One region of the Glutamicibacter sp. NPDC087583 genome, then DNA from elsewhere that is predicted to be linked to it. Evidence: riboswitches for the same ligand, from Rfam matches in the RefSeq annotation. Region 1 holds a riboswitch; each other region holds the start of a gene.
The links. A riboswitch is a leader RNA that binds a small molecule or an ion and turns the genes downstream of it on or off. The one in region 1 is predicted to bind S-adenosylmethionine.
Positions count from the first base shown of each region.

Region 2: it holds a riboswitch for S-adenosylmethionine, as region 1 does, so the genes downstream of both, ACIOU9_RS12135 (flavin reductase family protein) here and ACIOU9_RS15670 (acyl-CoA dehydrogenase) in region 1, are expected to answer to the same signal.
Region 3: it holds a riboswitch for S-adenosylmethionine, as region 1 does, so the genes downstream of both, ACIOU9_RS12860 (acyl-CoA dehydrogenase family protein) here and ACIOU9_RS15670 (acyl-CoA dehydrogenase) in region 1, are expected to answer to the same signal.
Region 4: it holds a riboswitch for S-adenosylmethionine, as region 1 does, so the genes downstream of both, ACIOU9_RS08455 (O-acetylhomoserine aminocarboxypropyltransferase/cysteine synthase family protein) here and ACIOU9_RS15670 (acyl-CoA dehydrogenase) in region 1, are expected to answer to the same signal.

Region 1 covers NZ_JBIUWY010000007.1:94,525-101,767, reverse strand. Annotated here, with positions in the region: gene ggt (gamma-glutamyltransferase) at 1-676, shown strand, start outside; gene ACIOU9_RS15675 (LLM class flavin-dependent oxidoreductase) at 757-2,160, opposite strand; gene ACIOU9_RS15670 (acyl-CoA dehydrogenase) at 2,218-3,549, opposite strand; SAM riboswitch class I at 3,565-3,656, opposite strand; SAM riboswitch class I at 3,924-4,025, shown strand; gene ACIOU9_RS15665 (ABC transporter ATP-binding protein) at 4,031-4,852, shown strand; gene ACIOU9_RS15660 (aliphatic sulfonate ABC transporter substrate-binding protein) at 4,938-5,960, shown strand; gene ACIOU9_RS15655 (ABC transporter permease) at 6,030-6,794, shown strand; gene acs (acetate--CoA ligase) at 6,851-7,243, shown strand, end outside.
Region 2 covers NZ_JBIUWY010000004.1:134,042-141,284, forward strand. Annotated here, with positions in the region: gene ACIOU9_RS12130 (long-chain-fatty-acid--CoA ligase) at 1-709, opposite strand, end outside; SAM riboswitch class IV at 1,087-1,203, shown strand; gene ACIOU9_RS12135 (flavin reductase family protein) at 1,298-1,798, shown strand; gene dnaB (replicative DNA helicase) at 2,867-4,222, shown strand; gene ACIOU9_RS12145 (ZIP family metal transporter) at 4,284-5,021, shown strand; gene ACIOU9_RS12150 (MFS transporter) at 5,045-6,427, shown strand; gene ACIOU9_RS12155 (hypothetical protein) at 6,441-6,629, shown strand; gene ACIOU9_RS12160 (GNAT family N-acetyltransferase) at 6,640-6,972, opposite strand; gene ACIOU9_RS12165 (pirin family protein) at 6,990-7,243, opposite strand, start outside.
Region 3 covers NZ_JBIUWY010000004.1:292,298-299,540, reverse strand. Annotated here, with positions in the region: gene ACIOU9_RS12865 (acyl-CoA dehydrogenase family protein) at 1-992, opposite strand, end outside; gene ACIOU9_RS12860 (acyl-CoA dehydrogenase family protein) at 1,021-2,247, opposite strand; SAM riboswitch class I at 2,298-2,388, opposite strand; gene ACIOU9_RS12855 (SdpI family protein) at 2,663-3,037, shown strand; gene ACIOU9_RS12850 (GntP family permease) at 3,113-4,474, opposite strand; gene ACIOU9_RS12845 (CdaR family transcriptional regulator) at 4,766-5,827, opposite strand; gene ACIOU9_RS12840 (aldehyde dehydrogenase family protein) at 5,885-7,243, opposite strand, start outside.
Region 4 covers NZ_JBIUWY010000002.1:482,596-489,838, reverse strand. Annotated here, with positions in the region: gene ACIOU9_RS08465 (DUF1852 domain-containing protein) at 1-635, opposite strand, end outside; gene ACIOU9_RS08460 (LysR family transcriptional regulator) at 759-1,700, shown strand; SAM riboswitch class I at 1,933-2,023, shown strand; gene ACIOU9_RS08455 (O-acetylhomoserine aminocarboxypropyltransferase/cysteine synthase family protein) at 2,112-3,428, shown strand; gene ACIOU9_RS08450 (cystathionine gamma-synthase) at 3,425-4,642, shown strand; gene ACIOU9_RS08445 (hypothetical protein) at 4,746-5,006, shown strand; gene ACIOU9_RS08440 (DUF262 domain-containing protein) at 5,430-6,656, shown strand; gene ACIOU9_RS08435 (HEPN domain-containing protein) at 6,649-7,243, shown strand, end outside.

The DNA of each region.
Region 1 (7,243 bases):
GCCGGTCGCTCCGGGCGACCTTGAAAACTATGATGGCCAATGCCCCGCTGCCACCAGCGAACCGGTAGAAGAGCAGGATACGGAAAACATCTCCACCACCCATTTGTCGGTCGTGGATCGTTGGGGCAATGCCGTTTCCTACACTTTGACCATCGAACAGACCGGTGGCTCGGGCATGGTGGTTCCCGATCGCGGATTCTTGCTGAACAACGAGCTGACCGATTTCTCCACGGTGTACGACCCGCAGGATCCGAACCGCATTGAACCTGGCAAGCGCCCACGTTCCTCGATGGCTCCAACCATTGTCTTGCAGGACGGCGATCCGGTGCTGGCCATCGGTTCCCCCGGCGGTTCAACCATCATCACCACGGTTCTGCAGACCCTGGTGAACCGCATCGACCTGGGCATGAGCATCAGCGAAGCCATCGCCGCTCCGCGTGCTTCCCAGCGCAATACGGCCGCTGTCACCGCGGAACCGGAGTTTATCGAAGCCCACGGTTCCGCGCTCGAAGCCTTCGGCCACAAGCTCACGCCAGCTGGCGATTCCTTCACTCCGCAGGCGGAAATCGGAGCGGTTGAAGCGGTGGAAATCGCTGCCGATGGCACGCTCACCGCAGCGGCCGAGCCCACGAGGCGCGGCGGCGGTTCAGCCATGGTGCTGAAGCCAACCGAATAGGCCCGCAGGCAGATGGCGGCCCCGGCGACTTCTTCCGAAGTTGCCGGGGCCGCCATTTGCTGCGCTATCAGGCTATGCGCCTAGGCCTGCGCAGCCATCCGGTTGGCGATCTTGTACTGGGCTGCGCGGTGGGTGTCCTTCACGCGGTCTCCCTCGCCGAACATCTTGTGGCGCAGCGAGCCCTCGGTGTATTCGGTCTTGTAGACCCCGCGCGCCTGCAGCTCGGGAACCACGTACTCGACGATGTCCTCGAAGGTGCCCGGTGTGACGGCATAGGCGAGGTTGAAGCCGTCCACGTCGGTGTACTCCACCCAGTCGATGAGCTTCTCGGCTACCTCGGCGCCGGAACCGACGGAGACCGGGCCGAATCCGCCCACGCCGATCCATTCGGCCAGCTGGCGGATGGTCCACGGCTTGCCGGTATCGCCGCTGGCCTTCTTGAAGGTTTCCACCGAGGACTGGATGGCGTTGGACTTCACGTCGTCGCCGATGACATCGTCGGGGCCGTAGACGGACATGTCGATGCCGGTCCAGCCCGACAGCAGTGCGAGCGATCCCTCGATATCCACGTAGGAGCTGTAGTCCTGGAACTTCGCCTGGGCAAGTTCGGTGGTTTCGGCGGTAATGATGGTCTGCATGGCGAAGACCTTGATGTCGTAGCGGCCACGCCCGGCGGCCTCGGCAGCGTCACGGATCTTGCTGACCGCTTCCTTCAGCAGGTCGCGGGTGGGGCAATTGACGAAGATCGCTTCGGCGTTCGACGCGGCGAACTCGGTGCCGCGCTTGGAGGCGCCGGCCTGGTAGATCACCGGGGTGCGCTGGGTGGACGGCTCGGTGATGGCGATGCCCGGAACCTTGAAGTACTTGCCTTCGTGCTCGATCGGGTGCACCTTGGCCGGGTCGGTGTAGACGCCGGTGGCCTTGTTGTTCTGCACCGCGTCGTCTTCCCACGAGCCTTCGAGCAGCTTGTAGACCACCTCGAGGTACTCATCGGCGTGGTTGTAGCGCTCGTCGTGCTCCATCTGGTCTTCCTGGCCCATATTGCGGGCCGCCGATGGCAGGTAGCCGGTGACGACATTCCAGCCCACGCGGCCGTTGGTCAGGTGGTCCAGGGTGGCCAAGCGGCGGGCGAAAGCGTACGGGTGCTCATAGGCGGTACCTGCGGTGACGCCGAAGCCGAGGTTCTCGGTCACAGCGGCCATGGCGGAAACCAGCATCATCGGGTCGTTGACCGGCGCCTGCGCGCCGGAGCCCAGCGGGGTCACGTTGGTGCCCTTGTACACGTCGTAGGTGCCCAGCACGTCGGCAAGGAACAGCCCGTCGAACTTCCCCTTTTCCAGCACCTTGGCCAGGTGGGTCCAGTAGCCCAGGGTGTTGTAGGTCGAGGCCTTGTCCTGCGGATGGCGCCACAGGCCCGGCGACTGGTGCACCACGCAGTTCATGTCGAATGCGTTGAATAGGATCTCGCGCTTGTTCTCGCTCATGGCTTTGCCCCCATAGGTTGGTAATCGTGGAAAGTTGCTGGTGTGCGTCGCAGGCCCTCAGGCCCGCTGGGTCGAATCCTCGCCGGTGACGGACAGCCGTTGCGGCTGGACCCCATTGATCTCGTAGTCCCCGACGATGCGCGCCTTGTAGATCGCCGGGTTATGCGTGGCGATGGTGCGCGCATTGCGCCAGTGCCGGTCCAGGTTGCAGCCGCTTCTGGTGGAAGAGGCGCCCAGTGCGTCGAAGAGCTTGCTGGTCACGCCGATGGCCAGTGGCTGCACCACGGTTTGCGCGCGGTTGGCGGCCAGCTCGCATACTGCGTAGCGTTCCTCGTCGTTCAGTCCCGGATCGCCCAAGGCGGCTTCAACTTCAAGGACTGCGCCGATCACCACGGAGTCGGCAGCGAAGGACTCCGCGGAAACTTCGCCCACCAGCTGGAGGACCTGGGGTTCCTGGTATACCGGCACCCCGGTTCCAGTGGTGAAGATGCGGGTGCGCGCCTGCACCGCGTGACGCAGGTCGTTCAGTGCGGCGCGGGCGATGCCCGCCTGCACGGCCATGAGCACCAGCTGGAAGATCGCCGCTTCGGAGTCATTGGTCTGCTGCGGCATGAAGCAATCCACCGGGACCTGGTGGAATTCGGTGGTGCCGGTTCCGGTGAGGCCCTGGCCGAACCCATCCCAGTCGTCGAGGATCTTGACGCCGCTGCGCTGGGTGGAGACCACGGCGATCTGGCGGCCGGCGAGCTCCGGGTGGGCCACCGCAACGGTGGTCCAGTCGGCAAAAATGGTGCCGGTGCAGTAGTACTTTTCACCGTCGATCACCCAGCGTCCATCCAAGACGCTGGCCTTGGTGTTCAAGGTGCCCAGGGCGTTGCCACCGCGTTCGGTGTAGGCGTTGCCGATAATCTGCCCGGCAGCGATGCGAGCGACCCACTTCTTGCGCAGTTCTTCGTCGTCCAGCACCAAGACATTCTCAACGAATGCGATATGCGCGCGCCACAGCTGGCCTACGTGGGAGTCCGCCTCGGAAAGCTCGATGAGCAAGCGGAAGACATCCACCAGCCGTGCACCATAGCCCCCGTCGGCAACGGAAAGGCGCAACGCACCGAACCGCTCGCGATTCAGCAGGCCTACCTGCTCGAAAGGAAGCACGCGGTTCAAGTCGCGGTCCTTGGCGGTTGCAGCGATCTGCGCAAAAACGGGACGGAAGATTTCGGCCAGCCGGTCGTATTGCTCATCCGCACTTGGTCCGGGGGTGATTTTCAGCAATTGCCTAGTCGGCAACTGTTCTTCAAACTTGTCCAGGTCCATTGCGGTGGCCTGCGAAGGGTCACTGAGCTGGTTGAAGTCCAGTCCGAGGGCATTGTGCGATTCACCAATAGGCATCAGGGTTCTCAATTCTTTCCATCGGTCCTGGCGGTAGCACCGTCCCGCTATTGGGGTGGTTGCTGCGGCGTCGTGGAGCCAGATCTCTCAGCCGCTCTGGATGGGTCGTAATTCATTTGTAACGGTAATAAACCGGTGATTCCAACCCGCGAAGTCACATTTCGTCCCAGTGCCGGCAGTGCCCATCTTCAAATTTCACAGCCTATTCCGTGTCCTGCCGAAGATGAGTTGCAAAGTTTTGCTTAATGTCGAGCAAACCGGCCTGCAATAAAATAAATAACGAAATTTCTGGGCAATGTGACGTAGTTGTCGAAGATTTTTTCATATTACGCGAGATTTGCGTTCAAATCGTTCGACTCGTTGTAATGGACACGTAACCATCCCGAGCGGCCGAGAGATCTGGCTCGTTGACGCCGCAGCAACCACCTTTGGAGTTTTGCTCTGCAGGCCGGTGCTACCGCCAGGACCGATGGAGATGAACATGACTCTTTCCTTTGCAGCGCCCGAGGCAGCTCCCGTTGTCTCAGCTTCAAGCGCCCTGGACGTGCAGTTCAGCAACGTGTCGCGGACCTTCACCACCAAGATGGAAAACCGCACCGTCCTGGCCGATATCAACCTGCAAATTCCAGCAGGTCAAGTCGTGGCCATTCTTGGAGCCAGCGGTTGCGGAAAATCCACGCTGCTGCGTTCAGTATCGGGCTTGGACCACCCCACCACCGGCACCATCCGCACCGGCACCCGCGAGGTCACCGGCATCAACGAGTTATGCGCCGTTGCTTTCCAGGAGCCCCGGCTGCTGCCATGGCGCTCGGTTCGCCAGAACATTGCACTGGGCCTGGCACCGGAAACCGATAAGCGCTCCGGCAACGCGCTGATCGAGGAGTTGATCGAGCTGACCGGTCTGAGCCATGCAGCCAGCTTGCGCCCACGCGAGATCTCCGGAGGCATGGCGCAGCGGGTTTCGCTGGCTCGCGCGCTGGCTCGGCGCCCGGGTGTATTGCTTCTTGATGAACCCTTTGGCGCCCTCGATGCGCTGACACGCTTGAAGATGCAGGATCTGCTGCTCTCGATTCACGCATCGTTCCCCACCACCGTTCTCATGGTGACCCATGATGTGGACGAGGCGTTGACTCTGGCTGACCGCGTGATTGTTCTGGGGCGAGGCGCTGGGCATAGTGCAGCGGGCGTCATCGAAGATCTGTCCATCTCAGCTGGGCATCCACGCCGGCATACCGATGAAAAGTTCGTTGCAGATCGCCTGCACCTATTGCGCCTGCTCGGCGTCGACCCAACCAACCATTAGTCCCGGCCACGCCGTGGGTCCCGAACCATTCGTCCCCTTTGCCTTTTCACCTACACCGCTTGCACGCACAATTCTAGGATTCTCCATGCTTTTGAACCGTCTCACCCGCCGCACTGCATTGTCCGCCGCCGCCTTGATCGTTGGCGCAGTTGCCCTGACCGGCTGTGCTGGCGAAAACGCTACAGCCTCCTCGGATGGTCAGACCCTGTCCATCGACTTTGCCACTTACAACCCGCTGAGCCTGGTACTCAAGGAAAAGGGATGGTTGGAAGCAGCCGCCAAGGAGCAGGGCGTAAATGTCGAATGGATCCAGTCCGCAGGTTCCAACAAGGCCAATGAAGCTCTTCGCGCCGACGCAATCGATGTTGGTTCCACAGCCGGTTCCGCTGCGCTCCTGAACCGTTCTAACGGTGCACCCATCAAGACCATCGCACTGTATTCGCAGCCGGAATGGGCGGCCCTGGTAGTGGATAAGGACTCGAAAATCGAGTCCGTTGAAGATCTCGCTGGCAAGACCGTGGCCGCTACAAAGGGCACCGACCCATACTTCTTCCTGCTGCAGGCGCTGGAATCCGCGGGCTTGAGTGAAGCTGACATCAAGCTGCAGAACCTCCAGCATGCCGATGGACGTACCGCCCTGGCCAACGGCTCGGTTGATGCCTGGAGCGGTTTGGATCCGATCATGGCCGCTGCCGAAAAAGACGGCGCGCAACTGGTTTACCGGAACTTGGATTTCAACACCTACGGTGCGCTGAACGCTCGCGAAGACTTCATTGATCAGAGCCCCGAACTCGCCCAGCTCGTTGTCGATGCCTACGAAAAGGCTCGTGGCTGGGCAGCTGACAATCCCGAGGAAACCGCAGAAATCCTGGCCGACGTAGCAGGGCTCGAACCAGGAGTTGCTGCCACCGTCATTGAGGAACGCTCCAATCTGGACGTTCCGGCAGTTCCCGACGCCAAATTCACTGGAGTCCTGAGCAAGATTGCTCCCACGCTGGTCGCTAGCGGCGATGTCTCGGAGCAGGAATCCGTTGATGAAGCTCTGGAAACCCTCATCGATGACCAGTTTGCCGTCAAGGCAGACGCAACAAAGATCTCCGGAGAGTAACCAGCCATGAGTCCCACTAACGTGGCTGGAACCCGCGGAAGCCAAACACCTGCCAAGCAGAAGGCCAGCATGGCCGCAACGATCCTGCGTGCCCCGAAATGGCTGCTTGCGCTGGTCTTGCCGCTGACCACCCTGGCTGTGTGGCAATTTGTCACCGTTACCGGAATCGTTGCTCCGTGGACACTGCCAACTCCGGGTTCAGTGGTTTCTGCTGCCATTGAGCTCTTCCAGGATGGCGAACTCGGAAAGCACATCGGCATCTCCACTCAGCGTGTTCTTCTCGGTTTCGCCTTCGGATCATTGCTGGGCTTGGCGCTGGGTGCGCTTGTCGGGCTGTCCAAATTGGCAGATGCATTTCTGGGACTGAGCATCAGCGCCCTGCGTGCAGTCCCTTCCTTGGCTTGGGTTCCGCTGCTGGTGCTCTGGATGAAAATGGGTGAAGATTCCAAGGTCACACTCGTGATCATTGGTGCCTTCTTCCCGGTCTTTACCACCGTCGCCTTGGCGTTGCGCCATGTCGATGCCCACCTGGTCGAAGCAGCCCGCGCCTTCGGGTTGAAGGGATTGAAGCTGCTGCGCACCGTCCAGCTGCCCGCAGTGGTCCCTTCGATCTTCTCCGGACTGCGTTTGGCACTAGCCCAAGCTTGGCTCTTCCTGGTCGCAGCCGAACTCCTCGGCGCGTCAATGGGCCTTGGCTTCTTGCTCACCGACTCGCAGAACAACGGCCGATTGGACCGCCTAATCATGACCATCGTGCTGCTGGCCGTCTTTGGAAAGATCACCGATGCCCTGCTGTCGATAGCAGAACGCTGGGCTATCAAGCGCTGGACCTGAAACCGGACCAGCTAGTACCCGCTGACAAAACTACCCCTCACCAAAGAAAGTTTGCGATGACCACCGAATTGGCAACAACCTCAACTCAAGTTTCAGAGGCAGCACGCCAGGAATTCTGGGACGAAGCGGCGAACCTCTTGGATTGGGACACCCCGTGGCACACCACCAGCCGCATCATTCCGGCCGATCCGGATGCCAAGCGCGGACCGGAAATTTCTTGGTACCTCGGCGGCAAGCTGAACGCCGCAGTGAACTGCGCCGACCGCCATGTAGCTGCGGGACGCGGCCAGAAGGTCGCACTGTATTTCGAAGGCGAGCCCGGTGACCGGGTAGCCGTCACCTACAAGAATTTGCAGGAGCGGGTCTCCCAGGCAGCCAACGCCTTGGAATCCCTGGGTGTGGTGAAGGGCGACCGCGTGGTCATTTACCTGCCGGTGCTCATTGAAACA
Region 2 (7,243 bases), on a different contig from region 1:
CGGCCCATGGAGTGCACCAGCCGTTGCAGTGGAACATCGGCAGGGTCCACAAGTAGCGGGTCTTGGCCGTGAAGCCCTGGTGGTGCGCTTCGCCCAACGAGTTCAGGTAGCTGCCGCGGTGCGAGTAGAGCACGCCCTTCGGCTTGCCGGTGGTGCCCGACGTGTAATTGAGAGTGATCGGAGCCCGCTCATCGGCGATGGCGTAGGGAAGTCTTTCATCCGAGGCTTGTGCGATTAGCTCGTCCAAGGTGGCGTCCACGGGCACGTCCGGACGTTCTCCGGCGTACTGGTCATCGGTGATCTCGATGAGCGCCTCCAGCGTTGGGTTCTCGCGGCGCAGGGTCTTCGTGTTCTCCAACAGCTCTGTGTCGGCAAGCATCAGCTTGGCAGCAGAATGATCAATGATGTATTGCAGCTCGTGGGCCGAGAGTCGGGTGTTCAGGGCAACGAGGACTGCGCCTGACAGCGGTACGGCGTAATGCGCCATGAGCATTTCGGGAGTATTCGGTGCCAGCACGGCCACGCGGTCGCCCGGCTCAATGCGAGCCTTCAGCGCCTGGGCAAAGCGGTGCACCCGTGCTTCGAATTCTTCATAGGAGAAGATGCGAGTTCCATGGATGACGGCGGTCTTCTTCGGATAGGCCTCGACTGTGCGTTCCAAGAAACGCAGTGGGGTCAATTCTGAATGGTTGGCCTGAATCTCTACCATGGTGTGGCTATTCCTCAATCGTCATCGATGGTTACGGAGAACAATAAGCAGGAGTGTGACTCAATGCACTCCATGACCAATAGTGGCATGAACCTCAGCGTCATGCCGGGAAACCAAGTTTCATTACGGTGGGCGGTAGGGGATTCGCGCCAGGGCCCCGAGCCCAGGGGAGGCGTTAGTGTTCTGCCGAATCAAGGGCGGCGGAAGCCTGCTGCGATCATGGGGGCCGAGGGGTTCAAGAAGCGCGGCGCATAGCGAATAAAAGGCTGCCCAAGGACTTCTGGTGGGGCCCTGGATCGAATATTGCGTCGAATATTGCGATTTGCGAAGTGAAATGTTTGACGGCTGTTCGTCATGAGCCATATCGTTTTAAACAGAATCAAGAGCATCAGCTATAAGCCCTGGCTTGCTGATCGGCAACCCTCTCAACGGTAGTGGGGTGCTCCAGGTGAGGATTCGGTTCCACGCAAAATGTGCTGGAACAAGTACCGCACACGGCGCGGAACTTCAGCCCAAGCGGCTTCGAGTAACGAGAAGCCAATGCTTGCAGGCTACTGCGCGGTGGGCAAGACCCAAAGGAATCGAGCCATGTCATTGAATCTTGAACTTGACCCGTTGACCCTGCGCAAGGTTTTCGCTCAGCATCCATCAGGGGTAGCCGCCCTCTGTGCAGAACTGGATGGCGTGAAGACGGGACTTGTCGCTTCATCGTTTACCGTGGGAGTTTCCCTCGAACCTGCACTGGTGATGTTCGCCGTGCAGAAGTCCTCGAACACTTGGCCAAAGCTGCGCGAAGCTGGCCGCATTGGCGTCTCGGTGCTGAGCGAACGCAATGATGGTGTCTGCGCTCAGATTGCCTCGAAAAATGGCGACCGGTTCCGCGGAATCGATACCTATTCCTCGGATCAGGGCGCGCTCTTCGTCAACGACTCAACGTTGTGGTTGGAGACTTCGATCTACAACGAGGTCGAAGCGGGGGATCACTGGGTAGTCCTGATGGAAGTCCACGGGCACCGCACCTCCGAGCACTCGCCACAGATCTTCCATGATTCGCGGTTCCATTCGCTGCCGATTCCTGAGCTCGTATAAGCGCTTCGCATCTTCCAAAGCTCCGGCCAGATCAAAACATCGATCTGGCCGGAGCTTTTTGAATTCCGGTTAGGCGGGTTGAGCCGTTCCCCGCAGCCCTCGACACCGGCAATGCCCGTTCTCTCACGCCACCCAGAAGACGTGGCAAGATGGCTGGCAATCTCATGGCCTGCCTTCTTGGGCCAGCTGCCCCAGGCATTTGGCGATAACCTCGTCATCAAAGTATCTGTCGCGAGAAACCTTGAACTCGCCATATCCGCCACCCGTCTGGGCCGTCGAACAGAACCACGCAGATAGCTCATGGATCCTCGCTGCACGCTGGACCAGAGCGGCAGAGAATTGCCGGCAACCCTCGCATGGGGCTTCCGAGCCATGCAAAGGCTGCGCATCACAAATGAAACCGGCGCTTTATGGCGTCTTCACTGGCGCGCGTCGCGGACGCGAAGTGGCGAGAGTGCGCCGGCAGCCCAGTCGCTGATCCAGGTTCGCCCGCCGAGTCGTTGCACACATTAAGTTATCCACCGCCCCCGAACGCAGAAACCCTAGCCGATTGTGGACTACTGGAAGATCCGGCCTTGCTGGCGAATTTAATCCACGGTGACTTAGGGTTTTGTAAATTCACCAGTATCCACAAGGTTATCCACAAAACTGTGGACAAGACGTGGGCAAATGTGTACAAAGGCTGAAAAACCCCGGGAACTGGGCGATTAAGGGTGTTGATAACCTTGGGTCGGTTGGCGTGAGCTTCAATGAATTAAGTTTCTGTCCACAGGTGTGCGAATACAAACAACCAAGTCAACAGATATTAATGATACGTAGAGTGGGGTAATCCACAGAGTTCTCCCCAGACTGTGAACAGGGAAGTCCACAGGTAGAGGAGTGTTATCCACATATTCTGTGGATAATGAGGTTTACGCCTGTTAATAACAGCCCTAGTGTTGGGTTCGGGAGAGAAATATCCACAGGCGCCTGACATCCAAATGTCCGTATCGACTGACACGATGAAGCGTTGCCATGAGGCAAGGATAATTTTTCCCAGCGGGTCAATAGGGGATGGAAGTGTCTGCAATGAGTGCTGAGCCGGTTTACGAAGGACGAGATTCCGACGCAGGGCGCAAGCCGCCACAGGATATCGAGGCCGAGATGTCGGTCCTCGGTGGCATGATGCTCTCCAAGGACGCCATTGCTGACGTCGTTGAATCCATTCGCGGCACCGACTTCTACCGTCCCTCCCACGAATCGATTTACGAGGCGATTGTCGACCTCTACGGTCGTGGCGAACCAGCCGATGCGGTCACCGTAGCCGACTTGCTGACCAAGCGCGGCGAAATCTCGCGCATTGGTGGCGCCGCCTACCTTCACAATCTCATCCAGCAGGTTCCAACTGCAGCCAACGCCGGGTACTACGCAGAAATTGTGCGCGAACGCGCCGTGCTGCGCCGATTGGTTGACGCTGGAACGCGTATTGTCCAGATGGGCTACTCGCCAGATGGTGAAGTTGACGCAATCGTCAACGAAGCCCAGGCAGAGGTCTACAAGGTGGCCGAGAACCGCAGCAGTGAAGACTACGTGCGACTTTCGGACATCATCGAAGACACCGTTGATGAAATCGAGAACGCGGCCAACGCGGGCGATGGCATTACCGGTGTGCCCACCGGATTCTATGAATTCGACGAGCTGACCCAGGGCCTGAAGGGCGGCCAGATGATCATCATCGCCGCCCGTCCTGCGGTGGGCAAGTCAACCTTCGCGCTGGACTTCGCCCGTTCTGCTGCCATCAAGCACAATATGGCCACCGTGTTCTTCTCCTTGGAAATGGGCCGCAATGAAATTGCGATGCGCCTGCTCTCGGCCGAAGCATCCATCCAGCTCCAGGATCTGCGCAAGGGCTCGGTGGAAGACGCACAGTGGACCAAGATCGCCACGACCATGGGCCGGCTGAACGAAGCCCCGTTGTTCATTGATGATTCGCCGAACATGTCCATGATGGAAATCCGTGCCAAGTGCCGTCGCCTCAAGCAGCGCAATGAGCTGCGCATGATCATCCTGGACTACCTGCAGCTGATGAGCTCGGGCAAGCGTGTGGAATCGCGCCAGCAGGAAGTTTCCGAGTTCTCGCGTAACCTCAAGCTGCTCGCCAAGGAACTCGACGTTCCGTTGATTGCGCTGTCGCAGCTGAACCGTGGTTCCGAGCAGCGTACCGACAAGAAGCCAATGGTTTCGGACCTGCGCGAATCGGGCTCGATTGAGCAGGACGCCGACATGGTGATTTTGCTGCACCGTGATGACGTCTACGACAAGGAAAACCGTCCGGGCGAAGCTGACGTGATTATCGCAAAGCACCGTGCCGGTCCGACCAAGACCATCACCGTGGCCTTCCAGGGCCACTACTCGCGCTTCAACAACATGTCCACCGAGGGTTAGTCCCAGTCAGAACTCATATGGCACCTACTAAGCCAGCGAATTGCTGGCTATAGTGGGTGCCATGTTCGCTTCGATGCAGGCTTTGCTGTGGGGCACTGTGGCCGGCTCGGCCCTGTTGCTGGGATCCGGCGCGGCCTGGTGGCTGAAGATCCCCAAGATCTGGGTCAGCGCCATCATGGCCTTCGGTGCCGGGGTCCTGGTCAGCGCACTGGCCTTCGAGCTGGTGCTCGAAGCCTATGAAACCGGCGGCCTCGTTGCGACGCTGGGCGGCGTGATCGTGGGCGCTGCCTTGTATTTCGGCGCGAACCGGCTGCTGGCCTGGAGAACCTCAAAGCGGCAGGCGCAGCGCGCAGGAGAGCAGGAGTCATCGGGAACCGCGCTCGCGGTCGGTGCACTCATCGACGGCATTCCCGAGTCCGTGGCCCTTGGACTTTCCGTGGTCGCCACCGCGAGCATTAATCCGGCGATGCTCATCGCCATATTCATCTCCAATGTCCCCGAGGGACTGGCGAGTACCGCACAGATGAAAGCGTCCGGGCGCAAGGGGTCCTCGATCGTTTTGCTCTGGGGATCGATAGCCATTTCCTGCGGCATCGCTGCCTTCCTCGGAGCGCTGCTGCTGGAATCCATGCCCGGTGAAGTGCTGGCCTTCGCCACCGCGGTCGCTGCCGGAGGCATCTTGACGATGATCGCCGACACCATGATCCCGGAAGCCTACAAGGTGGAGCACGACTACACCGGGTTGCTGGTGACCTCGGGCTTCCTGGCGGCCTTCAGCCTGCACGTGATCGGCGGCTAGGGGAAACCTGAGATCATGGATGCATGCCCCTGAACCGCAGCAGCCAATCAGCCGAGCGCGCCGAGTCCACGATCTATGCTCCGCAGTATCTTGCCACCACCCTTGGCATGTTCGTGCTCGTCTTCCTGGTCGCTTTCGAATCCATGGCCGTGACCACGGTAATGCCACTGGTCAGCGAGCTGCTGGAGGGCGAACGCTACTTCGCCCTGGCCTTTGCCGCGCCAATCGCCAGCGGGATGCTGGGGATGGTTGCCGCCGGAGAAGTCACCGACCGGTGGGGGCCCAAGCACCCGCTGTCCATCGCCGTGGCCGTTTTCTGCATTGGGCTGCTGATCTGCGGTTCAGCCGAGAACATGCAGGTCCTGATTGCCGGGCGCATCTTGCAGGGAATTGGCGGTGGCGCGATCACCGTCGCCATCTACGTGCTCATTGCCCGCGCGTATCCTGCGCATCTGCATTCCAAGATCTTCGCCCTGTTCGCTACCGCCTGGGTGGTCCCGGCGCTGATCGGCCCCTGGCTGGCCGGCTTGATGGCCGTGCACCTCGGTTGGCGCTGGGTGTTCTCCGGCGTGGCGGTGCTGGTTGTTCTCGCGTTCTGCGGGATCGTGCCGGCGTTGAAGTCGCTGAGCTCCCAGCGCAATCCGGACCTGGGGCCGATTTCCAAGAAGCGGCTGATGCTGGCCGGCCTGGCTGGACTGGCTGTCATCTGCATGAACTTGCTCGGCAATGCGCAGGGCAGCTGGTCCCTTCTGGGACTGGTCTTGGCATTGGCGGTAGCCCTTGCAGCAATTCGCCCGTTGCTGCCCAAGGGCACGTTCAGCTTGGCCAAGGGGCTGCCGTCCACCATCATGACCCGCATCTTCGTGGCCGGGGCCTTCTTCGGCGTGGAAGTCTATCTGCCGTACCTGCTGCGCGAGGATTACCAGCTGGGTCCCGACCGGGCGGGCCTGATCCTGACGGCCTCGGCATTGTGCTGGTCGGTGGGTTCATGGCTGCAGGGAAAGCTGGGGGATAAGGTGGAATCCTCCACCTGCATCACCGTGGGTGCGATCGCCGGCAGCGTAGCGATTTCAAGCGCATTGGCCACCGCGATCTTCCATCCGCCGGTCCTCGTGCTGGTCTGCGGATGGGCCGTGGGCGGCTTCGGCATGGGGATGATCTTCCCGCGGCAAAACGTGAACATGCTGGCCCTGTCTGCCAAGGATGAACAGGGATTCAACTCATCGGCAATGACCGTGGCCGACTCCCTGGGCAACGCCGGAACCACCGCCATCGGTGGCGTCATCTTCGCGATGGCCGCCACCGGGATGGAGTTCATCTCGGTCTTCAGCTTCAGCCTCTTGCTGATTCTGGTCCTGATCGCGATCTCGCCGCGCACCAAACCTGTTGCGCAGCCAGCAGCCTGACTACGCTGGGATCATGGACACAGAGCTTCCCAAGACGAGCAACCCCGCCGCCAGGGCTTTCGAGCAGGCCGGCATCACCAGTCTCGAGCAGGCGGGGCAAGCCGGCACCGCGGCGCTGCTCGCGCTGCACGGCGTCGGCCCGAAAGCCATCCGCATCCTCCGCGACGAGCTGGCCGCACGCGGCCTCAAGATGAACCCCTGAGATCTCCGGTTTAGCCGCGCGGCAGGATGCCCAGGTGGTCCTTGTCCGGTTCCACGATATGCTGCGCATACTCGGTGTGCTTGGCAACGTAGGCCTTCACGTACGGGCAGACCGGAACGATCCTGGCACCGCTGGCGATGGTGTTCTCCAGCGCGAATTTCACCATGACGCTGGCTAGGCCCTGTCCGCCGTATTCCTCATCCACGGTGGTGTGGAAGAAGATCCGCTCGACGCCTTGGGCCCCATCAAAATCGCGGTAGTGCGCCGCTCCGATGATCTTGCCGTCATCGTCGAGGGCGAAGCGCTGGCGCTCGGGCAGGAATACTGGTTTGATGTCGCTCATTGGGAGTTCCTTATTGGTTAGGCGGGGTTCACGCGCGGGCGCAGGCGAACGGTGGGAAGTGCTGGAGCCGGCAAGGCTGCCGGAGTATTAGGCGGGAAAGGCCCGAAGCGATCCTCGGAGGCATCCCCGGGCTCGGCCCCGATCTCGGCCTGCCATTGCGCGCGGAACGCGAGGACTTCCTCATGGGTGCGGCCTACGAAGTTCCACCACATCAGGATGTCTTCCTTCAGCGGCTCTCCGCCGATGAGCAGCGCCAGAACCGGCTGGTCCC
Region 3 (7,243 bases), on a different contig from region 1:
TGCTCTGCCGCATCGTTGGCTGCTTCGTCCTCTTCCCCGGTCACCTCGCCGGTGTGCAGCGCCTGCGCAGTTTCATAGGCTCCCTGCAATGCCGTCGACACTCGTTCCACCGTTGCCGCGGCAGCGAAGGCCGCCGCGGAGACCTCGCCGATCACCTGCAGCAGCTGCGGGTCTTCGGCCGCCAGATTGGCCGCGGCATGGCTGAAGGTCCGCTTGCGCGCCTTCAGCTCGGCGGCGAAGTCGCGCTCGGCTGCTTTGGCGGAGCCGGCCAGAACAGCGAGCAGCACCTGCTGGTAGAAAGCTGTCTGGTACTTGAAACGCGTATCGAAGTCGATGAGGTCTTCTTCGGCGACAATCGCATCGGTGAAGGTGGAGGTGCCGGTACCCGTGGTGCGCTGGCCGAAGCCATCCCAGTCATCGGCCAGCTCGACGCCGGGCTGGTGGCGGTTGACTGCGGCGATCACGCGCTTTCCGGTGTCGGTGCGCTCTGCGTAGGTATCCAGCCAGTCGGCGAAGATCGAGCCGGTGGAGTAGTACTTGGTGCCGTTGATCTTGAATCCTCCCTCGCCGTCCGGGGTGACCTTGGTGATCACGTCCCCGACCTTGACGGTGCCGACCTCGGTCCAGGAGTTGCCCACCAGTTCTCCCGCCACGAAGCGGGCCAGCCACTTGTCGCGCCCCGGACCGGGGGCCGCAACCAGACGGTCCTCGACGAAGGCGAAGTGCGCGCGCAGCGCTTGGGCAATATTGGAATCCGCCGCCGCGAGATCCACGAAGAGCTCGAAGAGTTCGGGCAGCGTAGCACCGGCACCCCCGTGCGATTCCGGGACCCGAACCGCACCAAAGCCGGCAGCGGCCAGGTCCGCGACCTGCTGGTAGGGCAATTCGCCGGTGCGGTCGCGTTCGGCTGCGCCCTGCGCAATGCGCGCGAAGAGCGGTGCGAAGCGGTTTTTGAGGCCTGCGAGTCGATTGCCAGTTGCAAGTACAGTCATCGTTCAGTCCAATCCGGGAGAAGTTTTCTTAGGTGTACAGCGAGAGCGGCTGGGACTCTCCGCGCAGGAAGTAGGCGCCGACCTCGATCTTCTTGTAGTCCACTGGGTCGTGCAGCGAATGGGTGCGCACATTGCGCCAGTACAGGTCCAGGCCCACCGAGTTCGCAGTCGAAGATGAACCGGTCACCTCGAAGATCCGGTTCGCCACCTCCACTCCCACCTCAGTGGAGACCACCTTGGCTTCAGCAATTTCCACGGCCAACGCCGCTCGTTCGGGCTGGGTGACTTCCCCGGCCTTCGAGAGCAGGGCATCGAATTTCCGGCCCAGCTTCTCGGTCAGCGCCGCCACTGCTGCGGTGCGGGCTTTGAGCTCTCCGACGGTGCGCTGGAAGATCGGGTCCTGCGAGTAGGTCTCTGCCTGCGAGAACAGCCAGGCGTTCTTGCGGCCCAGCAAGATCTGCTTGCCGCGCTCCAGTGCTCCCTGGGCGATGCCCAGGTAGAAGTTGGCGAAGGCCAACTGGATACCGGGGGTAAGCAGGGTGGAGACCGGTTCATCGGTGACGAATCCCAGCAAGTCCCCTGCTTCGAGCCGCACGTTGTGGAACTTCAAGGAATTCGACGCGCTCAGCCGCTGTCCCAGGTAGTCCCAGTCGTCAACGATTTCCAAGCCATCGATATCGCGTGGCAGAACCAACGCGAGAATCTGCCCGTCGTATTCTCCGCCCTGGACCAGCGCGTTGATGACGATGACCTCGCCAACACCGGAACCCGTGGAGAATCGCTTGGCTCCATTCAGTCGGTAGCCGTCCCCTTCGGCGCTCAGCGTCAAATCCGGATCAACTGGATTCACCGAATCGCCCCAGAGCCAGCCACCTTCCACGGTGCGCTGCCACCATGCCCCTTGCGCTTCTGCTGGGGCGTAGAACGCAATGCCGGACTGGTTGATGTAGTGGTAAGCCAGCAACTGCGAGATGGAGCCATCAGCTGCGGCCAGTATGCGGACCGCTTCGAAAGCCGTTTCCCAATGGGCTCCGGCTCCGCCGAATTCTGCAGGCACCAAGAGATTGAGCAACCCGGCTTCGCGCAGCAGCTGCACTTCGGCGAAAGGCTGGGCGTTCTTTCGGTCGCGTTCGAGCGCGTCAGCCGCCAGCTTGTCAGCTACTTGCTGGGCGACGTCGCGCCAATGAGCCAGTTCAGCTTCATCAGCAGTGCCGGTGTAGGGCACGCGCGGCAATTGGGTATCCAGTACAGTCATCTTCGTTCTCCTCTTGGGCTATGGATTCCGAAGGATGCAGAAAATCTGCGGATCCATCGAACCTGGCGTTAGCACTACCTGCGGAGTGCAGGCTTGCTGCGGCATCTCGGAGCCAGGTCTCTCAGCCGCTCTGGATGGGTTGTGCTCCGAGTCAAGCATTACTGGCAGGTCCTCGGGAAGGGCGCTGTCATGCGGAGGAACAGCAGGACAAAATACGTCATCTTCGCGCCTTCGCCCTGCCGGAAAACGGGCGGATAAGACGTCATATGACCTTCGCATGACGCAATTGGCATGCCGGAACTGGATCTCAAGAGCGTTCCCGCAGGCATCGATTGGGAACACAGCGTGGATCAGGGCACTTCCATGCGACCGCATAGAATGGCCATTCAAGATCAATCGGCAGAAGAGGCGGCAAGTGGATCCAGCAGGCGTGATTGCCTTCATGTTCGGGTTGCTGAGCATAACGCTGGTCGCAGCGTTCCTCGCCCCGATGGCACGGGACCGGAAGCTCGCTCGCAATGCGGCGATCGGCATCAAGACGCGCCACACCTTGGCCAGCGATGGGGCCTGGCTCGCCGGGCATCAGCAGGCTGCGCCCCTGCTTGCCGCGGCTTCCTGGGCCGGTTGGGCGGCATTGGCCAGCGCAGCAGTTCTCTGCCTGCTGGGCCAATTCGGTTTCGCCTTCGCCGCGACCGGAACCGGCTACCTGGCCGCCATCGCGTTGCTGGTGATCTCGACTGCCACAGCGAATAAGGCCGCGCGGAGCTTCCCGGCGGCAGGCCTGGGCTAATCCAGCACTGCTTAAAGCAACGGATCGCGCCATCTGCCGATGGCGCGATCCGTTGCTTTCTTGGAAGGCGTGCTGCTAAAGCAGTACGGCTCCCAGGACCAGTACAGTCAGGAACCCCGCGGTGCCCTGGATGGCGGTAGCCACGCTCAGGGTCTTGTAGGCGGTGATCACCGGAATGCGGCTGAGCTGCGAGACGACCCAGAAGTAGGAGTCGTTGGCGTGCGAGACAACCATCGCACCGGCGCCTACTGCCAATACGGATAGCACCATGCCCAGCTCCGAACCCAAGCCCAGGGAGCCGAGCATCGGAGCGACCAGCGCGGAAGTGGTCACCATTGAGACGGTGGACGAGCCCTGGGCGGACTTCAGTGCAGCGGCGATCAGGAATGGCACAGCCAGGCCCAAGCCCAGTCCGCTGAGTGAATCCGAAAGAATCGTGGTCAGATCCGACGCGGCCAGGACCGCGCCGAAGCCGGCGCCGGCACCGGTGATCAGCAAGATCGGAGCAGCGGTGCGTACAGCTTCGTTCATCTGCTCATTGAAGACCGCCAGCTTGCTGCCACCGCTCAAAAGAAAAGTCGATGAGATCAAGCCGAAGATCAGCGCAATAACCGGCGTCCCCAGGAAGGAAAGGATTTCCAAGGCAGCGCCTTCGCCAATCGGGTGCGAGGGCAGCTTCGCAATGGATGCGGCACAGATCAGCACCAGCGGAACCAGGATCGGCATGAAGGCCAGCGCCGGGCTGGGCAATTTTCCGAAGCTTGCACGCAGCTGCTCATAGTCGAGTTCGGAGATGTCATTGTGGTCGTCGCTTGGCAACGGGGTCCATTGGGACTTGTTGAAGCGGCTGGCGTAGGCCAAGCCGGCAAGTGCCGAGATGGCCGCAACGGGCAATCCGACAGCGATGATCAAGCCCAGGTTATCGGCAACGCCGATGCTTTCGGCTGCGGCCAGCGGGCCCGGAGTTGGAGGCACCATGGTGTGGGTCGCGTACAGGCCGGTCATCAGGGCGATGGAAGTTGCCAGCCCAGAGACCCCGGTACGCAGGGTGATGGCTTTGCGCAGCGAGTTGAGCACCACGTATCCCGAGTCGCAGAAGACCGGAATGGAAACGATGTAGCCGATAATCGATAGCGTCAGGTTGGGGAACCGGGTACCGAGGACCTTGATCAGCGCATCTGCCATGGAGATCGCGGCGCCGGATTTCTCCAGGATGACACCGATCATTGTTCCGAACAGGATCACCAGTCCGATATTTCCCATGGTGCTGCCAAAGGCCGTGGTGACCGTCGAAGCCACGTCGGCCAGCGGAATCCGGTAGGCGAAGGCCGCCAGGATAGCGGCGCCAACGAGGGCGAGAAATGGGCTGATCTTCAGGCGTGCTGTGACCATCACGATGGCCACAACAAGGATCAGCAGAACAAGCAGTTCGTACACGGCGGGTTGGCTCCTTTGCCAATATCGGTAGTTCTCTGCGTCCAGCCCGCAATGGCTCAACGGGTGGACCAGCCCTGTCGGCAAAGCCGCTCAAGGCTTTGCCCGTTGGGCTAGATGCCACCGTGCCACCCCGGTTTCGGGCGCAAAGATCGATCATCCTGCCAATACTAGGAAAAGTGACCCCGAATACCTATGGGCACACGACCATATTTGCCTGGGTTCGAAAGAGCCAATGTGTGCAAACATCCCACCCTTCCCAGCCCCGGCGCCAGCTCCCCTCGTTTCCAGGGCCTAGAAAACATGCAGCTGGCCCAAGGCCACTCTCGCGTAGATGGCATGCTGGAGTTTCAGGGATTCGCTGGACCGCCGAATATCGACGCCGCTGACCTGGCTTATCCGCTCAAGTCTTTGCACCAAGGTATTGCGGTGAATATGCAGATCCGTGGCCGCTTGGCTCATCGAAGCAGCTGTCGCAACGACCAGCAGGGTTCTGGCTTGTTCCTCATTGAGCTGCATCGCTGGAGCAGCTGCATGTTCCAGGCTGCGGGCTGGGGTGCGGGCGATAGCCACAGCAATTTCCCGGCTCCACATGCGGCGCCGTGTGTGGGATGGCACGAGTGCCGGATAGCCCACCAATACGCGCAGCACTTCGGTTTCGGCCATGAGATCCTCGGCCTTTTCGACAGGCGCGGAGACCAGGAAACGTTCCTGGTCCATGCGCTCGGGAGCGAAAGCTGGCTCGCTGGCAGCGCAAAGCCTCCAGTACGCGCCGGAAAGGCTAACCCATGACGTGCGGTGATGATCCTTCGCCGGCTCTTCGAGCGACGGATCCCCCACGCTTCGGGGCAGCCAAGCTTCAATGCATTTCGGCCCGCGCAAACCATGCGCTGCGAGCGAGCGGTCGATCACTTCAGGCGCAACGCGACCGGCGATCAACGCAGAAATAATGTCGCGGGCTTCGGTCTCGCGCCGCGCGCTGCGAGAGTGCTCGCGTTCCTGGGCAAAGAGCAATTGAACGGTCAGTGCAATCAGGCCGGCCAGCGGTTCCACCTCGTGGGGAGCTCCGGTCACGCCCACAACGCCGCAGAGCTGGTCGTTCAGCACCAGTGGCACATTGACCCCGGGCTGGGTTCCGGCCGAGCCGTCGGCCTGGCTGACACGGATGATGCCGTTGCGTCGGATCGCCTCTGCGCTGCCGTCGTGGTGGGTACCGATACGCGCAGCATCCGTAGAAGCAATGATGACTCCGTGAGCATTCATGATGTTCACATTGCGGTTGATGGTCGGCGCAATCGTGTCGACGACTTTCTGCGCCAACGCGCTAGCCAGCCGGGGTTGCTCCTTTTCGCTCATGAGCTCATCCTAACGGCCCGGGACTGCGCAAAGCAGTCCCGGAATAGAACATTGCCGCTAGTCGAGCTTGACGGTGACCGACTTCAGCGAGGTGTAGGCCTCGATGCCTTCACGGCCATTTTCGGCGCCCCACCCCGACTGCTTGAATCCGCCGAACGGCATGTTCGCATCCATGCCGGCACCGGTATTCACCCTGACGTTGCCGGCCTGGATTTTCTTGGCGAAGGTCAACGCGCGGGAAATGTCCTGGGTGAAGATCACCGAATTGAGGCCGTAGTCGGTGTCGTTGGCCCGGCGCAGCACCTCAGCCAGCGAATCCTCGTCGCCGAAGGTGCTGACCGAGAGCACCGGCCCGAAGATCTCATCCTTGGCGATGGACATGTCCGGACTGACATTTTTCAGCACGGTCGGCTGCACGAAGAATCCTTCTCCGCCTTCGGCCAAGCCACCGGCAACGAGTTCCGCGCCATCAGCGATGCCCGCCTCGATGTACCCCAGCACGCGCTCGCGCTGCACCTGGGAGATCAGCGGGCCCAGCTGGGTTCCGTCTGCCAGGCCAGCGCCCAGCTTGAGGCTCTTCGCGAATCCGGCGATGCCTTCGATGACCTGGTCTGCGATGTCTTCGTGGACATACAGTCGCGACCCTGCCGCGCAGACCTGGCCGGAGTTGCCGAAGATGCTCATGGCCGCGGCCGGAATGGCCTTGTCCAGATCCGCGTCGGGATAGATCACCACCGGGGATTTGCCGCCCAGCTCAAGGCTCAGCCGCTTGAGATTGCCCGCTGCCGACGCCAGCAGCTTCTTGCCTACCGCGGTGGATCCGGTGAAGGAGAGCTTGTCGACATCCGGATGGTCGGCGAGCGCTTGGCCGGCCACCGGCCCCAAACCCTGGACAACGTTCAGCACACCGGCCGGGATGCCTGCTTCAAGCGCAATCTGCGCCATGCGCACGGCGGTCAGCGGGGTCAGCTCCGCGGGCTTGAGCACGACGGTGCAACCGGACGCCAGCGCCGGAGCCACCTTGGACAGCGCAATGGTGAAGGGGACATTCCATGGCACGATCAGTGCGGCCACGCCCAAGGCTTGGCGCTGGGTATAGGCGTGCCAGGTTCCTGGCAGGGAAATCTCGCGGGTTTCGCCGTTGAGCTTGGTGGCCCAGCCGGCGAAGTAGCGCAAGGTTTCGATGCCCGCGGGCAGCTCGCCAAAGCGGGCGACGTTGAAGGGCTTCCCGCAGTTCAGGGACTCCAGGGTAGCCAATTCATCGAGGTTCGCTTCCAATGCGTCAGCGAAGCGGTGCAGCGCCCGCTGGCGTGCTGCCGGGGTCATTTCTGCCCAGGGCCCGGACTCGAACGCTGCACGGGCGGCAGCTACTGCGCGGTCGACGTCCGCTGCGGTGGCAGCCGTCGTCTCGGTCAG
Region 4 (7,243 bases), on a different contig from region 1:
ATTTTTCCGAAGTACGCGTCGGTTAATGAATTTTCATCCTGCTGGTACTCCAAACCGAGCACTGGATGGCTGTTGCCGGTGCGGAAATAGGTCTTGGAAGTCGAGACGCTGATGCTGACCACCGGCAGCTGGGCAAAACGCTCACGGTACGCCTGTGAGTTCAAAAAATGCTGGAAGAGCTGTCCATGGAGATCGCCAAAATCTTCCGGAAGCACCGGAGCTCCGCTGTCATTACACGAAGCTGGAAGCACCACGCTGAAGTCGTAATCGCGGACATAAGAAGAAAAATTATTTCCGACCATGCCCTGGGTTCGAGTGCCAAGGAGTTTATCCACGATCGTGGTTTCAAGGACTTCTAAAAGGGGAAACTTCTGGTCGATATTATCGGCAGTGAAATGCACATTTGCAGAAATGATTTCCAATTCCAGCGCATAGCGGTCTCCTTGGGGATTGTCCCAGTGAGCCAAGGAATTGAAGCGGCGGTTGATCATTTTTAAAGCATTGTTCAGGTTCTCTGCGCGGCGCTCTCCACGTGCCAAATTGGCGAAGTTCGTGGTGATGCGCGAATTTGCTGAAGGGGTGTAATTCTCGTCGAATTTAGTGGTGCTAATGCTGAAGGTCAACGCGTCTGCCATGATGGCCAATCTGTATCTGAGGGGACCGTGGTGGGCCGAGGGGAAGTCGATGCGTCAATCATGCAGGGTGATTCTTGATATCGGGTAACTCGATATAACTATGGATTCATATAGACTCTGGCTATGGTTCAGGGATCAAATGGATTGACGCTGCAGCAACTTCGCTATTTCGTGGCGGTCGCCTCAGAGGGGTCGATCTCGGCTGCCGCCGACCTCATTTACGTCGCACAGCCCAGCATGTCCTCAGCGATGAAGGAGCTTGAATCGCGGGTGGGGCGCACCTTGCTGATGCGCTCGGCCAGGGGAGTGACGCTCACCGCCGAAGGCGCGGAATTCCTCGGCTACGCCCGACAGGTCCTCGAGCAGGTGGAGCTTCTTGAGCATCGGTACCTCGGCCGCCCCTCGGCCCGGCGGCTGCTGGGCGTCTCCACCCAGCACTACTCCTTTTCGGTGGACGCTTTCGTGCGGATGGTGCAGGCCAGCGGGGCCGAGGAGTACCAGTTTTCGCTGCGCGAGACCCGCACCGAGCAGATCATCGAGGACGTGCGCACGCTGCGCAGCGACATCGGGATCCTGTACCGCAACGACTTCAACCGGAAGGTCATCGACAAGCTGCTGCGCGAATCCCGGCTGGTCTTCCACCCGCTGTTCCTGGCCGATCCGCATATCTTCATCTCGCGCAGCAACCCGCTGGCCACCCGAACCCAGGTCACGCTCGAAGACCTCGAAGACCTGCCCCGGCTGACCTTCGACCAGGGCGCGAATAATTCCTTCTACTTCGCCGAGGAGGTGCTCTCCACGCGCTCCAGCCAACGCGAAATCCAGGTCTCGGACCGCGCCACCATCTTCAACCTGATGATCGGCTTGGGCGGTTACACGATCTCCACCGGCATCATCAGCGACGAACTGGATCCCTCCATCGTTGCCATCCCGCTGGCCATCGAGGAGCGCATCGAGATCGGCTGGATTGACCACGCCGCCATCCCGCTCACCGACCAGGCCCAGCGCTACCTGCAAGAAGTGCGCACCGTGGTCGCCAGCTTCGGGGTAGAAGTGCTCGGCTGAGCCGCCAGCAGCGTAACCGCCGGTCATTGAGCACCTGCACTTCGTCACAAACTTCCAGCAAAACCTCTACATCACAACGATTCCGCTCAAAAGCTCGCGTCATAAAAGGGGTCAGGCCCCCGCGTCATCATGACAAGGCGACGACATATGAAGCGTGGCGGCCTTGTATGAAGCCGGGCGCCGGATACCGCTTGCACCGTTTGCGGCGGATAGCCAACCATGGAAGAACAACAAACCATCAAGAGCGGCTGAGAGATCTGGCTCGAAGACGCCGCAGCAACCATCGGGAAACCGAAAGGTGCTACCGCCAGGAACGATGGAGCAGTTCCGAACGCGTTTTTGCGTGCTGTGCTTCGTGCCGCCGCACGATGCCAATCGGTGCACTCCCTCGCAGAGAATCGAGGAGGAGCCATGAGCCAGGAAACCGACGCGGTGCACGCAGGGTACCGCCCGAGCGGAGACTTCCGCCCGATGCTGCCGCCACTGCACAATTCCGCGGCGTACCAATTCGCGACGCATGCCGAAGCGGTCGAGAAGTTCGCGCTGCGCCAGGCAGGCTTCACCTACTCGCGCACCGGCAACCCCACCGTGTCCATCCTCGAGCAGCGCGTAGCCGCCCTGGAAGGCGGGACCCACGCGGTGGCCACCGCCACCGGGCAGGCCGCCGTGGCCTTGTCCCTGCTGGCGCTGACCCAGGGCCCCAAGCACATCGTGGCTTCCTCCTCGCTGTACGGCGGCACCGTGGATCTGTTCACCGACACCTTCGCCGACTTCGGGATCCGCATCAACTTTGTCGACCAGGCCGATCCCGCCGCCTGGGCTTCGGCCATCGAGGAAGACACCCGGGCGTTCTTCTTGGAGTCCGTCTCCAACCCGCTGTGCACCGTGGCCGACCTGCCCGCCATCGCGGCGATCGCCCACGAGCACAACATCCCGGTGGTGGTCGACAACACCCTGGCCACCCCGCTGAATATTCGGCCACTGGATTTCGGCGCCGACATCGTGGTGCACTCAGCCACCAAGGGCCTGGCCGGACACGGCTCCGTGCTCGGCGGGATCGTGGTGGACTCGGGCAAATTCGACTTCTCCGATACCGCCCGCTGGCCGCAGATCGCCGCCCCGCGGGTTCGGCTGAACAACACCTCGCTGCTTGAACGCCACGGACCGGCCGCCTACGCGATGCTGGTGCGTTCCAAGTTCCTGCACGATCTGGGCCCGACGCTCGCCCCGGCTAGCGCCCAGGGAATCCTGGCCGGAATCGAGACACTGCCGGTACGCGCCGGGCACGTGCAGCGCAGCGTCACCACCCTGATTCAAGAGCTCTCGGCCCACCCGGGCATCGCGGCCATCCACCACCCGTCCCTGCCCGGCCACCCGAGCCACGAGCTGGCCCAACGTCTCACCCCGAAGGGCACTGGCTGCGTGGTGGCCATCGAGCTGGCCCACCCATCGCTGGTTTCCCCGGTAATCGACGGGCTGCAGCTGATTTCCCTGGCCGCCAATGTGGGGGATACCCGTACCATGATTTCGCACCCAGCCACCATGACCCACTGCCGGCTCTCGGAAGCGCAACTGGCCGCCGCCGGCCTGAACACCTCCACCCTGCGCCTTTCGGTGGGCCTGGAAGACCCGGCCGACCTGCTGGCAGATATCACCCAGGCACTGGATCACGCACTGGCCTCGACCCAGTCAGCGCTAAACGAAACCAAGGAAGTGAGCTTCGCATGAGCGGCTTCAACACCCTCGCAGTCCACGCCGGCCAGCACAAGGACCCGCACACCGGTGCGGTGATCCCGCCGATCTACCAGACCAGCACCTTCATCCAGGACGGCATCAACGTGCTGCGCGCCGGGCACGAATACTCGCGCGGTTCCAACCCGACCCGCAACGGGTTCGAATCCCAGCTCACCGCGCTGGAAGGCGGCGCCGCCGGCTTCTCCTTCGCTTCGGGCATCGCCGCCGAAGACGCGCTGCTGCGCGCAGTGCTGGCGCCTGGCGATCACATCGTGCTGGGTGCCGACGGCTACGGCGGCACCAACCGGCTGATCTCCAAGCTGCACGGCAAATGGGGGATCAGCTCTTCGGCGGTAGACATCACCAACCTGGACGCGGTGCGCGCGGCAGTACGCCCGAACACCGCGCTGCTCTGGGTGGAAACCCCGTCCAACCCGCTGCTGGGCATCGCCGACCTGGCCGGCTGGGCGGCCATCGCCCGCGAGCACGGCGCCCTGCTGGTGGTGGACAACACCTTCGCCACCCCCTACCTGCAGCGGCCGCTGGATTTCGGTGCCCACGCGGTGGTCCATTCCACCACCAAGTACATCGGCGGGCACTCCGACGTGCTCGGAGGGGCCGTCATCGTGGCCGATCACCTGCACCGCGGGCAGAGCCTGGCTGAAGCCGTGGGCTACCAGCAGTTTGCCGGGGGAGCGGTCTCCGGTCCGCAGGATTCCTACCTGGCCGCCCGCGGGCTGAAGACCCTGGGCCTGCGCATGGAACGGCACGGCGCTACAGCCAGCACCCTGGCCCGCTGGCTTGATGACCAGGCTGAGGTCACCCGGGTCTACTACCCGGGGCTGGAAAGCCACCCGGGCCATGAACTGGCCAAATCCCAGTCCGCGGCCGGCCGTGGCTTTGGCGGGATCCTCTCGGTGGCCCTGGCCGATGAACCTGCGGCCCGCGCCTTCGCCCAGTCCATGGAGTACTTCCAGCTCTCGGTTTCCCTGGGCGGGGTGGAATCCCTGGTCTGCTACCCGCGCGAAATGACCCACGCCTCGCTGATCGGCACCGAGCTGGAGATCCCGGCCAACCTGGTCCGCCTCTCGGTGGGCATCGAGGAGGCCGACGACCTGATTGCCGATCTGGAACGCGGCCTGGCCGCGGCCCGCGCGACCCAGCCGGTGAAGCGCGGCGTGCGCGAGCGGACCTTGGAGCACGCCTAGTCTGCCGTTGCTGTACGATTCAGCGAATGGAGTCTGTGGGGCAGATCAGACAGGGAGACGAGCATGCCGCGAAATCCAATGAAAACTCGGCATCATTGGCGCTGTGACCGTGTTTGCGTTGAACATCGAGGTGCTGGCCTTCTTGGTCCAGCTGCTGATTGCCGACAGCGCCGCCGTTGGCCGTATGGAGTCGGAGTCCAGTGTTGATCCGGGCCTGATGCTTCCGAATTCCGAATTGATCTGGTTGGTAGCGTACGGTTCCGTGCTGAAGCTAGTAGTTCTGGTCGTGCTTATTGTTGCAGGGCTGTTCAAGATGACAGGTTGCGGGCAGCGCTCCGCCACGGAGGAACAGAACGCCAATTAGGCGAGGGACCGCGTGGTTTAGTTAATCAATAGGGTCGACGCCGCAATCCGATTTCGTTGGAACCTCGCACCAATATTTGTTTGGGATAATTCAGAATCTGGGATTCTTAAGTCAGGCAACGTTAAACTTGATGATTGGTCCGACGATACTACCAATTAGCATGAAAAGCAGTACTTGTAATCATGCGAAGCAGAGTGGTTAAAAAGAGAAGTCCTGTGAGTTTGGTGTAGTTGATGACGGTGGACTCGTCGACATGAGGGACTCCACGATGGAGAACTTTGCTGCGGCGTTCAACTGAGAACCCTTGTCAACCGAAAGCTGGAATCTGCGAAACCGGAATTTTCGCTCTTCAGTCGATATCACTTGGGCAACAAGTCATTCACGCGAAGTGCAAAGAGGATGTATTCCTGTCATGATAGCGGAGTGACTATAGATCCAGTTCAGCAGGGCAAAGAAGAACAGCTCATCGGACTCATCCCAAATCAAGGTGAATCCGAAGAAGATGCGCTCCCACCTACCAAAGGTTTCTCTGCGTCTGTGAGTGGCGCTGACTGGACTGTAGAGACGCTCGTTAACCAGATGCGCAAAGGACGAATTGATTTAGATCCGACCTTTCAGCGTCGTAACGCCTGGCTTGCTAATCGTAAGAGCAAGCTAATCGAATCGATAGTCCTAGGTTTTCCAATCCCCCAAATCGTACTCGCTGAGAAACCCGGTCAACGTGGTCAGTACTTTGTACTGGACGGCAAACAGCGTTTGCTAGCTCTACGACAGTATTTCGCAGACCCAGATGAAGAGCGAGACGCGAGCTTTGATCCTCTCACTTTGACGGGCCTGGAAGTGCTGACGGAGCTAAACCGGAAAACTGTTAAAGACCTAGAAATGAGTCGGCCTGATTCTTTCAGTGCGCTCGAGAACGCTACTATGCGCACCGTCGTACTGAGCAATTGGAATTCAGAATCGCTACTACTTTCACTGTTCTTGAGGCTCAACACCGGTAGCGTTGCTCTGTCACCGCAAGAATTGCGACAGGCGCTGATTCCCGGCCCTTTTATGCAATGGATCGACGCAACTTCTGGTAACTCTAAGGAATTACAGAACCTTCTCGGGATTGAGCATCCGGATCGCCGCATGATTGATGCAGAGCTACTATTGCGACACATCGCATTTAGTACATCGCCACTGCCATACCGCGGTAACTTGAAAACCTTTCTCGATGACACATCGCGCGATTTGAGCCAAAACTGGACCACAGTAGAAGAAAAACTGAATGCAGCGAACAGTAACTTCAACGCGGGGTTACAACTCGGGCAAGAACTATTCGGTAAGCACTTCTGCCGTAAATGGAGCGGAACAGGCACCACCACTGCGACTGGGCACTGGGAGCGCGCTCTCAACCGTGCTCTGTTTGACGTTCAGGTCTATTCTCTGAGTTTTCCCCACGTACGCGCGGCAATAGCCGTGCAATCAGACCAGGTTATTAGCGCGTTCAAACAACTTTGTGTAACAGATGAGACATTCGTTAGATCTGTCAGCACGACGACCAAAACTGCTAGCGCTTTCATTACTCGTCACCGAGCATGGCAATCCATCGTGCAGGAATCGACGGGTGTTTCCTACGAGCTTCCGGGTGCACTCCAGCGTGACTGATCATCCGTTGCTGGCTGAAATCGCCGAAATCGATAACACCCTATTGAGCACGGTTACGACGGAACCTCCGGATCCGCTCAGCTCGGAAGAACGAACACGGACTCGGGCTTATCTCCTCTTGTGTCATGCAGTGCTGGAGGAACGCATTGAGAACATTTTCATGGAGCACTTCAAGAGTGCCCTCGCTTTGATCTCAGATGACAAGCCTATTCCACGGGAGCTCCTCTCTTTTTACGCTGCATCGTTGGAGTGGGGCGTCACCTTTCTTCCGACGTACAGTAAGCGAAATTGGTTAGGCTTTATGAATAATCCTCAGGCGCTTGAACACGTCACGAGCGTGATCAGAAAGAATCATGGACTAAAGATGGAAAACGTCCGGGATCTTGCCAAGCTAGTAGGGATTGAGTGGGGCATTATAGATGATGCAGCGGGAGTTGAGATGTCCGCATTAACAACTTTAGCGGTGAAACGCGGTGCGGCCGGGCATACCTCACTATTTAGTGGAAATGACAGCTCCCTCTCAGGCGAAGAATATCCGGCCAATGTTCGAGAATGGGTCAATCAGGCTGCAAACACCGTCATCCGGA